3 regions of the Methylotenera sp. E1MeOHC1 genome follow, and region 1 is predicted to be linked to each of the others. Evidence: predicted binding sites of a transcription regulator. Region 1 holds the regulator's gene; each other region holds the start of a gene.

The links. The regulator sigma-54, encoded in region 1, starts transcription at its own class of promoters, with help from an activator protein. The targets are predictions, from matches to a motif close to TGGCACNNTTCCTGCT.
Region 2: ACSSU7_RS00860 (ANTAR domain-containing response regulator) is a predicted target of sigma-54. The motif match lies at 1,706-1,721, and genes of this name have one in related genera.
Region 3: ACSSU7_RS01050 (glycogen/starch/alpha-glucan phosphorylase) is a predicted target of sigma-54. The motif match lies at 1,842-1,857, and genes of this name have one in related genera.

What each region holds. Positions count from the first base shown of each region.
Region 1 covers NZ_CP196025.1:2,201,258-2,204,462, forward strand. Annotated here, with positions in the region: gene lptA (lipopolysaccharide transport periplasmic protein LptA) at 1-251, shown strand, start outside; gene lptB (LPS export ABC transporter ATP-binding protein) at 288-1,010, shown strand; gene ACSSU7_RS10330 (RNA polymerase factor sigma-54) at 1,007-2,584, shown strand; gene hpf (ribosome hibernation-promoting factor, HPF/YfiA family) at 2,730-3,056, shown strand; gene hprK (HPr(Ser) kinase/phosphatase) at 3,093-3,205, shown strand, end outside.
Region 2 covers NZ_CP196025.1:200,369-203,573, forward strand. Annotated here, with positions in the region: gene mutS (DNA mismatch repair protein MutS) at 1-1,484, shown strand, start outside; gene ACSSU7_RS00860 (ANTAR domain-containing response regulator) at 1,767-2,330, shown strand; gene ACSSU7_RS00865 (CmpA/NrtA family ABC transporter substrate-binding protein) at 2,562-3,205, shown strand, end outside.
Region 3 covers NZ_CP196025.1:242,269-245,473, forward strand. Annotated here, with positions in the region: gene htpG (molecular chaperone HtpG) at 1-1,735, shown strand, start outside; gene ACSSU7_RS01050 (glycogen/starch/alpha-glucan phosphorylase) at 1,897-3,205, shown strand, end outside.

The DNA.
Region 1 (3,205 bases):
TGTACGACGCGAATGCTGAGTATGCCGAGGTGATTGGCGGTAATTCGCAGTCTGCGACACCAGGCTCAGGGCGCGTGCGTGCGGTGATTCAGCCTAAAAACAAAAAAGCACCAGTAGAAATTAAGCCGGTGGAGCCTGCCAATAAAGCTAAGCCAGATGCTTCTAATGGCAGTGGCCCAATCCCTACGGTTAAAGACACAAGATTCAGCCGTACTTTGGAAGTCAGCAAAAGCGCTGGCGCCGCTCAGTAGTTTTTGAAACGATAACCGCATGATAAGTGAACAATGATGAGCGAATTAACTGTAGAAAGTTTGCGTAAATCCTACGGTGCCCGTACGGTAGTGCAGGATATCTCTTTAACGATTAAGAGTGGTGAGGTGGTGGGTTTGTTGGGCCCCAATGGCGCAGGTAAAACGACCAGTTTTTACATGATCGTGGGTTTGGTCGCGTTGGATGCCGGTAAAATTGCCTTGGACGGTGCAGAGCTAAGCCATATGCCGATTCATATGCGTGCCAGAATGGGCTTGTCTTATTTGCCGCAGGAGGCTTCAATCTTTCGTAAATTGACGGTATCTGAAAATATTTTAGCCATCTTGCAATTGCAGGACATCTCGGAAGAGGAAATGTCTGAGCGCTTGGAGTCGCTGCTTGAAGAACTGCACATTACACATATCCGCGACAGTGCTGCGGTGAGTTTGTCTGGCGGTGAGCGTCGCCGTGTGGAGATTGCGCGTTGCTTGGCTTCAGACCCTAGTTTTATTCTGTTAGATGAGCCATTTGCCGGGATTGACCCGATTGCAGTGATTGATATTCAGCAAATCATCCGCTTTCTAAGTGCGCGCAATATCGGCGTGCTGATTACTGACCATAACGTACGTGAAACCTTAGGCATATGTGATCGAGCCTATATCGTGAATCAGGGGCATGTATTTGCTTCGGGCGTGCCCAGTGAAATTGTTGCAGACGAAAGTGTGCGCGAAGTGTATTTAGGTAAAGATTTCCGCCTATGAAGCAAGGGTTACAACTAAAGTTTTCACAGAATCTATCACTGACTCCTCAGTTGCAGCAGGCTATTCGCCTGTTACAGCTTTCAACGCTGGAGTTGAATCAAGAGATTGATGTGCTGATGCAGACTAATCCCTTGCTTGAGCGGGGTGATGATACAGAGGATGAGTATGGCAATGCCGTAGAGCCTGTTGCAGATGGTGCGGATTTATCTGCCGCCAGCCTTGAGTCTGCTGAAGCTAAACCAGGTTTAGACGGTTTTGATAGCGAGTACGCAGAGTCGACGAGTGAGTTCAGCAGCTCGGAATCTGGGATGTCTAGTGCTGCTGATACAGCTGAGTCCGCGGAGTTTGATGTGTCGAGTGCAGAGTATGCGGACACATTTTCGGCTGAGTTTAATGATGAGTTTGATGAGTTTTCAAACGGCAGTCGCTGGGATGAAAACACTATGCCAGCGGATGACGATAGTGACTTCAAGCCACAAGAAACCTTGCAGACGAGTTTGCGTGAGCACTTACTCTCTCAGTTAAAGCTGATGCCGCTGTCTGAGCGTGATCAGTCGCTGGTGCTAATGTTGGTCGATAGTATTAATGATGACGGATATCTGGAGCAGTCATTAGAAGAAATCGCCGAGCTGATGCCTGAAGAGCTGGAAATTGATGCGATGGAACTGCAAACTGCATTGCGCCATGTTCAGCATTTGGATCCTGCAGGGGTCGGTGCACGTAGCCTAAGTGAAAGTTTGCTGCTGCAACTTGAAGTGCTACCTAAATTTACACCGCATTTGGCGTTAGCCAGCTTGGTTGCAAAGCACTACCTGCCTGTATTGGCCTCGCGTGACTTTGTGAAGCTGCGTAAAGAGCTAGGTTGTGACGAGGCAACCTTAAAGCAGGTGCAGCAGTTGATTACTAGTTTAAACCCACGTCCTGGCAGTGCTTTTAGCCATATAGGCTCAGAACACTACATACAGCATGAAGTGATCGTTAAAAAAGTAAAGGGTATCTGGATCGCAAGCTTGAATGATAGTGTGATTCCTAAACTGAAAATCAACCAGCTGTATGCCGGCATCTTGAAGCGCAACCGTGATAGTTCCAGTCAATACTTGCAAAGCCAGATGCAGGAAGCCAAGTGGATGATTAAAAATATCCAGCAACGCTTTTCTACTATTTTGCGCGTATCGCAAGCGATTGTAGATAGGCAGCGCAACTTTTTGGAATATGGTGAAGTCGCTATGCGTCCATTAGTGTTGCGGGAGATTGCGGATGAGCTTGATTTGCATGAATCGACTATTTCGCGGGTGACTACCAATAAATACATGCTGACGCCGCGCGGTATTTTTGAGCTCAAATACTTTTTTGGCAGTTCGGTGGCGACAGAGGCTGGTGGTACCTGTTCTGCAACCGCAATTCGCGCGTTGATTAAACAGTTGGTCGATCAAGAAAATCCAAGGAAGCCGTACTCAGATAATCAGATTACAGACTTACTGGCAAAGCAGGGAATTGTGGTCGCGCGGCGCACGATTGCAAAGTATCGTGAGTCTATGAGCATTGCGCCGGCAAGCCTCAGAAAATCGTTATAAGTTGATTGTTGAAGACTACGTAAAAAATTGTTGTTTTCCTTGCCACAGACCCAATGAAAAGTTGTAAACTGAAATTGTTCTGTAAGTCTTAATCACGAATCTCTGGCAATTAATATTTGCGGAATATTTTCAAAAGGAGCAAGTCATGAATTTACAATTAACAGGTCATCATTTAGAAATAACGCCCGCTTTACGTGACTATGTCACCAGTAAATTAACTAAAATCAGCAATCACTTTGATCATGTGATCGATGTCAAGGTGACCATGAGTGTCGAAAAGCTGGCTCAAAAGGTTGAAGCTACACTGCATGTGCCTGGTAATGATTTACACGCAGAATGCCAAGATGAAAATATGTATAGTGCAATCGATATGTTGACCGACAAGCTGGATCGTCAAGTGGTGAAACATAAAGAGAAAAATACGAATCATCACAAAGCGAATGGTGCAGTTAAGCATCAAAACATTGACTGAGTTTTTTAGTATTTAATTCTTTTTGTTACCTTAAATATGGCTCAATTCAACGTCGCTGAGCTATTCAAACAAACCCGCCGTAAACTCAAGTTAAGTTGGGTTGCAGGACTCAACGGCGGGTCAAATACTCTCACCAGCGAAACAGTTAC
Region 2 (3,205 bases), 560 kb from region 1:
GTTTGCAGCAATTACCGTTACTGCAAGCACAACTTGAGCCGCAGTCTGCAGCCTTGCTGCAAACCTTGGCGCTTAATTTAATGCCACCAGCAGAAGTGCTGAGTTTATTGGTCACGGCGATTAAAGTGGAGCCTAGTGTGGTGCTGCGTGAGGGCAGCGTGATTGCCGACGGTTATGATGCAGAGCTGGATGAACTGCGGGCGATACAAACCAACCATGGTGAGTTCTTGCTGAGTTTTGAAGCCGCAGAAAAAGAACGGACAGGGATTACCAACCTGAAGGTGGAATATAACAGTGTGCATGGCTTCTATATTGAAATGAGCCGCACGCAGGCGGAAACTGCACCTGCGGAATACAGGCGCCGCCAAACCCTAAAAAATGTAGAGCGCTTTATCACCCCTGAGCTTAAAGCGTTTGAAGATAAAGTGCTGAGCGCCAATGACCGTGCGTTAGCGCGTGAAAAAATGTTGTATGAGCAGGTATTAGTACAGCTTGGGCAATATATCTCCGCATTGCAAACCAATGCAGGCGCAGTTGCTGCCTTAGATGTGCTGTGCTGCTTTACCGAGCGCGCCATCAGTTTAAATTATGTGGCGCCTATGTTCACCACAGAAGCTGGGCTGGAGGTGGTGAATGGCCGCCATCCTGTGGTTGAGCAGATTTCTCTGCAAGCATCAGGCCAGCCGTTTATTGCCAATGATGTTGTACTTAATCCTTACCGCCAATTATTGTTAATTACTGGCCCGAATATGGGTGGTAAGTCTACCTTTATGCGGCAGACCGCGCTGATTGTGTTATTGGCGTATTGTGGCTGCTATGTACCGGCGACGAGTGTGAGGATTGGTGAAATCGACCGCATCATGACGCGAATTGGTGCATCGGATGACTTGGCGGGCGGGCGCTCCACTTTTATGGTGGAGATGACAGAAACCGCCAATATCCTGCATAACGCTACCGATAAGAGCTTGGTGCTGTTGGATGAAATCGGGCGCGGTACTTCTACCTTTGATGGTTTGAGTTTGGCTTGGGCAGTTGCTAAGCAGTTGCTAGAGAAGAACCGAGCCTATACATTATTTGCAACGCATTATTTTGAGCTGACACGCATTGTGGATGAGTTTAAATATGCGGCCAATGTACATTTAGATGCAGTGGAACACGGCAACACCATTGTATTTATGCACAAGGTAGAAGAGGGCGCTGCTAACCAAAGTTATGGGCTACAAGTTGCACAATTAGCTGGCATCCCTAAGCCCGTTATTAGTGCAGCAAAAAGAAAGCTCGCTCAGTTAGAACTCAATCAGGTGGTAAATCAAGACGCATCTGCAGTACCGCAGGTCGATATGTTTATGTTGAATGAGCAAGCTATCGATGCACCATTGCACCCAGTATTGCTAGAGTTAGACTCGCTGCAAGTTGATGACCTCACGCCTAAACAAGCGTTAGACGTGTTATATCGTCTAAAAGAGGCTGCCAATCAAGCTTAAACCGTACGTTTGTTTTTCCTACACACATTCCCTCACTCTCGGAGAGCAAATGTACGTATGCGCCACAATGCTGGCGTTAGTCATTAATCGTGCTTCATCTTGGCACAAGCGCGTGCATACGCACTTTATTAGGGCGAACTCCTAATCTTTAAGTTGTTCCCATCACCTCTTAAAACAGCAGATTCCATATGAAACAAGTGGTTATGCTTGTTTTTAATAGTTGGCATATCTATTGCTTATACTAGGTCAACTGATAGAGTTTAAGCCGCCATGTTAAAAGTAATGATAGTTGATAATAATTTAGAGCGCATTAAGCCACTTAAGCAATCTTTGATTGATAGTGGTTACGATGTGATTGCGCATCTGAGAGATACCATCAATTTGAATGACGCATGCAGTAAGCTTCAGCCGGATGTGGTGGTGATTGATACAGACTCACCGAGTCGTGACACATTAGAACATATTTGTGTGATGACGATGAATGATCCGCGCCCTGTGATGATGTTTACCCATGACGGGGATAAAGAACAGATTAAATTGGCAACGCAGGCAGGTGTATGTGCTTATGTAGTGGGTACTTTACCAAACGAGCGCTTACAGCCGGTGATAGACGCAGCAGTGGCCAGATTTGAAGAATTTAAGAATTTACGTACTGCCTTGCAAGAGGCAAACACCAAGCTAAGCGAACGTAAAGTGATTGAACGTGCAAAAGGTTTAATCATGAAGCAACGTAATGTTGATGAAAACGAGGCTTATAGCATGTTAAGAAAGATGGCGATGGAAAAGCACACGCGCATCGGGGCTTTAGCCACACAAATTGTAGAAGCAGCGGAGTTGCTGCTTTAACAGAATAGTAAGTTAAGAATTCGGTAGTACTGGCGTATAAAAGCCCAATGACGGGCAGTCTACGTGAGTGCTCAAGCAGTAAATACGGGCCAATGGTGGCCCAGATCAAGTAATACAAGACAAAGGCGTCTTGATAAGCAATCAGCTCTTTATTGAGGAGTTGGTTCAACTTATCAGACGCCTTTTTTTATAAATTTTTTAGATTGTTTGGATTATTTTAGGAGAGCTAAGATGGGCAATGACAATACAAGTAACAAGGCGGAAAAATTAGGTCAGCAATCAAATGTGGTGGTTGACCCAGCACGCCGTGACTTTTTTAAAATGAGTGCAGTTGGCGCATTGGGAGCAGCGGCAATGATGGGATTAGTACCAAACGGTATCCGTACACAGGCATATGCAGCAGGCTCTGATGCACCAGAAATCAAAGAAGTGAAAATTGGCTTTATTCCGCTTACCGATTGTGCGCCAATTATTGTGGCTGCGGAGATGGGTTTTGATAAGAAATACGGTATCAAAATCACGCCTTCAAAAGAAGCATCTTGGGCTGCTGTGCGCGATAAAGTAGCTAACGGTGAGTTGCATGCAGCGCATATTCTATATGGCTTGGTGTATGGCGTTCAGCTTGGTATCGGCGGTCAGCAAAAAGACATGACAGTGCTGATGGGCTTAAACCATAACGGTCAAGGTATTACGCTTTCTAACCAGCTTAAAGACAAAGGTGTGAAAGATGGTAAGAGCTTAAAACGTTTACTTGATAACGAGAATCGTGACTATACCTTTGCACAGACTTTCCCTACCGGTACCCACGCGATGTGGCTTAACTACTGGCTGGCTGCAAATGGCATCCATCCGGTAAAAGACGTTAAAAATATCGT
Region 3 (3,205 bases), 600 kb from region 1:
TTTTGAAGCATTAGCCAACGGTGCCTTGTATGAAAATGACAGTGAATTAAAAATTCGTATCGCTTTTGATAAAGAAGCACGTACCCTCACCATTGCCGATAATGGCATTGGCATGAGTCGTGACGAAGTAATTGCAAACATCGGTACCATTGCTAAATCCGGTACTAAAGAGTTTTTTAACGCCTTAACTGGTGATCAGGCTAAAGATGCCAATTTAATTGGCCAATTTGGTGTGGGCTTTTACTCAGCATTTATTCTTGCCGACAAAGTAACCTTGACTACGCGTCGTGCTGGTGCAACGGAAGCTGTGCGTTGGGAGTCTGCAGGTGAGGGCGACTTTACGATTGAAGCCGCAGATAAAACCAGCCGTGGTACGGAAATTACCTTGCATTTGCGTGAAGGTGAAGATGAGTTCCTAAGCGACTGGAAACTTAAAACCATCATCCGCAAATATTCAGATCATATTACTTTGCCAATTGTGATGAAAAAGTCTGAATGGAAAGATGGCGCTGAGGTTGCAACTGATGAAGATGAAACCGTCAACAAAGCATCAGCACTGTGGGCACGCAGCAAAAATGACATTACAGAAGAAGAGTACCAAGAGTTTTACAAGCATGTGTCACATGATTTTGAGAACCCGTTAGCTTATACCCATAGCCGTGTAGAAGGTAAGCAAGAGTACATTTCTTTACTTTACGTACCAAGCAAAGCACCGTTTGATTTATACGACCGTGATCATCGTCACGGCATTAAACTTTACGTTAAACGCGTATTTATTATGGAAGACGCTGAAAAGTTGATGCCGCAATATCTGCGTTTTGTACGTGGCGTGATTGATACCTCTGACTTACCGTTGAATGTATCGCGCGAGATTTTACAGTCTAGCCGCGATGTGGATGCGATTAAAGCTGGTTCAGTGAAAAAGGTACTTGGTTTGTTAGAAGATATGGCTGAAAACAAGCCAGAAGACTACGCTAAGTTCTACAATGAGTTCGGTCGTGTGCTAAAAGAAGGCCCAGGCGAAGACTTCGCAAATAAGGAAAAGATTGCAGGCTTATTACGTTTTGCTTCAACCAAGGCTGATACTGACGTACAGGACGTATCGTTTAAAGACTACATTTCACGCATGCAGGCTGAGCAAGATGTGATTTACTACATTACTGCCGACAGTTTTGCCGCAGCACAACACAGCCCGCACTTAGAGATTTTCCGTAAAAAAGGCATTGAAGTATTGCTAATGAGCGACCGCGTGGATGAGTGGTTGCTTGGTAGCCTGACTGAGTTTGAAGGTAAGAAACTGCAATCAATCGCTAAGGGTGATTTGGATTTGGGCAAGCTCGAATCTGAAACTGAAAAAGAGATTCAAAAGAAAATCGAAGAAGAATCAAAAACCTTGGTTGAGAAAATTAAGCAAACATTGGGCAGCCAAGTAAAAGACGTGCGCGTGACCCATCGCTTAACAGACTCTCCTGCATGCTTGGTGAGTGATGCGCAAGATTTGTCTGGCAACTTAGCACGTATTTTAAAAGCGGCTGGTCAAAATGCACCAGAAAGTAAGCCGATTTTAGAAATTAACCCTAGTCACAAATTGGTAAAACGCCTAGAAGCTGAATCTGCAGAGGCAGTATTCGCAGATTTAACGCATGTGTTGTTTGATCAGGCACTGCTGGCAGAAGGCGGTACTTTGGAAGATCCTGCTAGTTTTGTTAAACGTATGAATAGTTTAATTAGCTAACTTATTGTTGTTAAATAGAAAACCGCCCCGCGTAAGCTCGGCGGTTTTTTTATTGTCGTTCAAAACCACTGCGTACCGTGTAACTTTCAGAGAACTGTCATAAAGCTGGCTCAATTTTTGCTAAAATAACAATACCATTCAATAATTTAAGATTATATAAAATGAAAACTCCAGCCGAAACTAAAGCTAAACCTAAGAAAACAGTCAAAGCTAAGTCGATTGCAATCCCTAAACTCGGGCCAATTCAGCAGGCTTTGAAAAATCATTTAATATACTCTAGCTTCAAGACCAGTGAGGCTGCAACGCCACGTGACTGGTATGACGCCGCAAGTTATAGCGTACGTGATCATGTCGTAGAGCGTTGGGTTCAGACGGCAGAATCCTATTATCGCGATGACCCGAAGCGAGTTTACTATTTGTCATTAGAGTTTTTGATTGGGCGCATGCTGAGTAATGCCGCACTAAATTTGGGCATTAATGAAGAGCTTAAAGACGGAATGGCTGCATTAGGCCGTGATTTGGAGAACGCGGTAGAGTTTGAGACCGACGCAGCACTGGGTAATGGTGGTTTGGGCCGTTTGGCGGCGTGTTTTCTTGATTCAATGGCTACGATGGATATTCCGGCAGCGGGATACGGTATTCGTTATGAATATGGGATGTTTAGGCAAACGATTGAAAGTGGCCAGCAGGTAGAGAACCCAGATAATTGGCTACGTTATGGCAATATATGGGAATTCCAGCGTCCTGAAGCAACTTATAACATCAAGTTCCACGGGCATGTGGTTAAGTATCCGAATGATCTGGGTGAAGAGGTTCAGCATTGGGTGGATGCTGAGCATGTGATTGCGATGGCTTATGATGTGCCGGTGCCAGGCTATGGTACAGATACTGTAAACAATCTGCGTTTATGGTCAGCTAAAGCCGCGCGCGAGTTTGATTTAAGGCATTTTAATGACGGTAATTACGAAAAAGCGGTAGAAGAGCGTAATGCGACCGAGAATATTTCAAAAGTACTTTACCCGAATGACACGTCGGTGCTGGGTAAAGAACTGCGCTTAAAACAGCAATACTTCTTTGTTTCTGCTTCTATTCAGGATATTTTGCGTCGCTTTTTAAGTACGCATGACATAAAAACACAAGATGACTGGAAAATTCTGCCAGAAAAAATAGCGATTCAGCTCAACGATACGCACCCCTCTATCGGCGTGGCCGAAATGATGTATCAATTGGTGGATATATACCAATTACCGTGGGCTTTTGCTTGGGAGTTGGTGGTTAAGATTTTTGCTTACACTAACCATACTTTAATGCCCGAGGCGCTAGAAACTTGGACAGTAGATCTGTTTGGCCGCCTGTTGCCGCGTCACTTGGAAATTATCTATCAAATCAACCATGATTTCTTACAGATGGTAAACCACCACTTCCCTGGTGACCCTGAACTGTTGAAACGTGTGTCGATTATCGATGAAG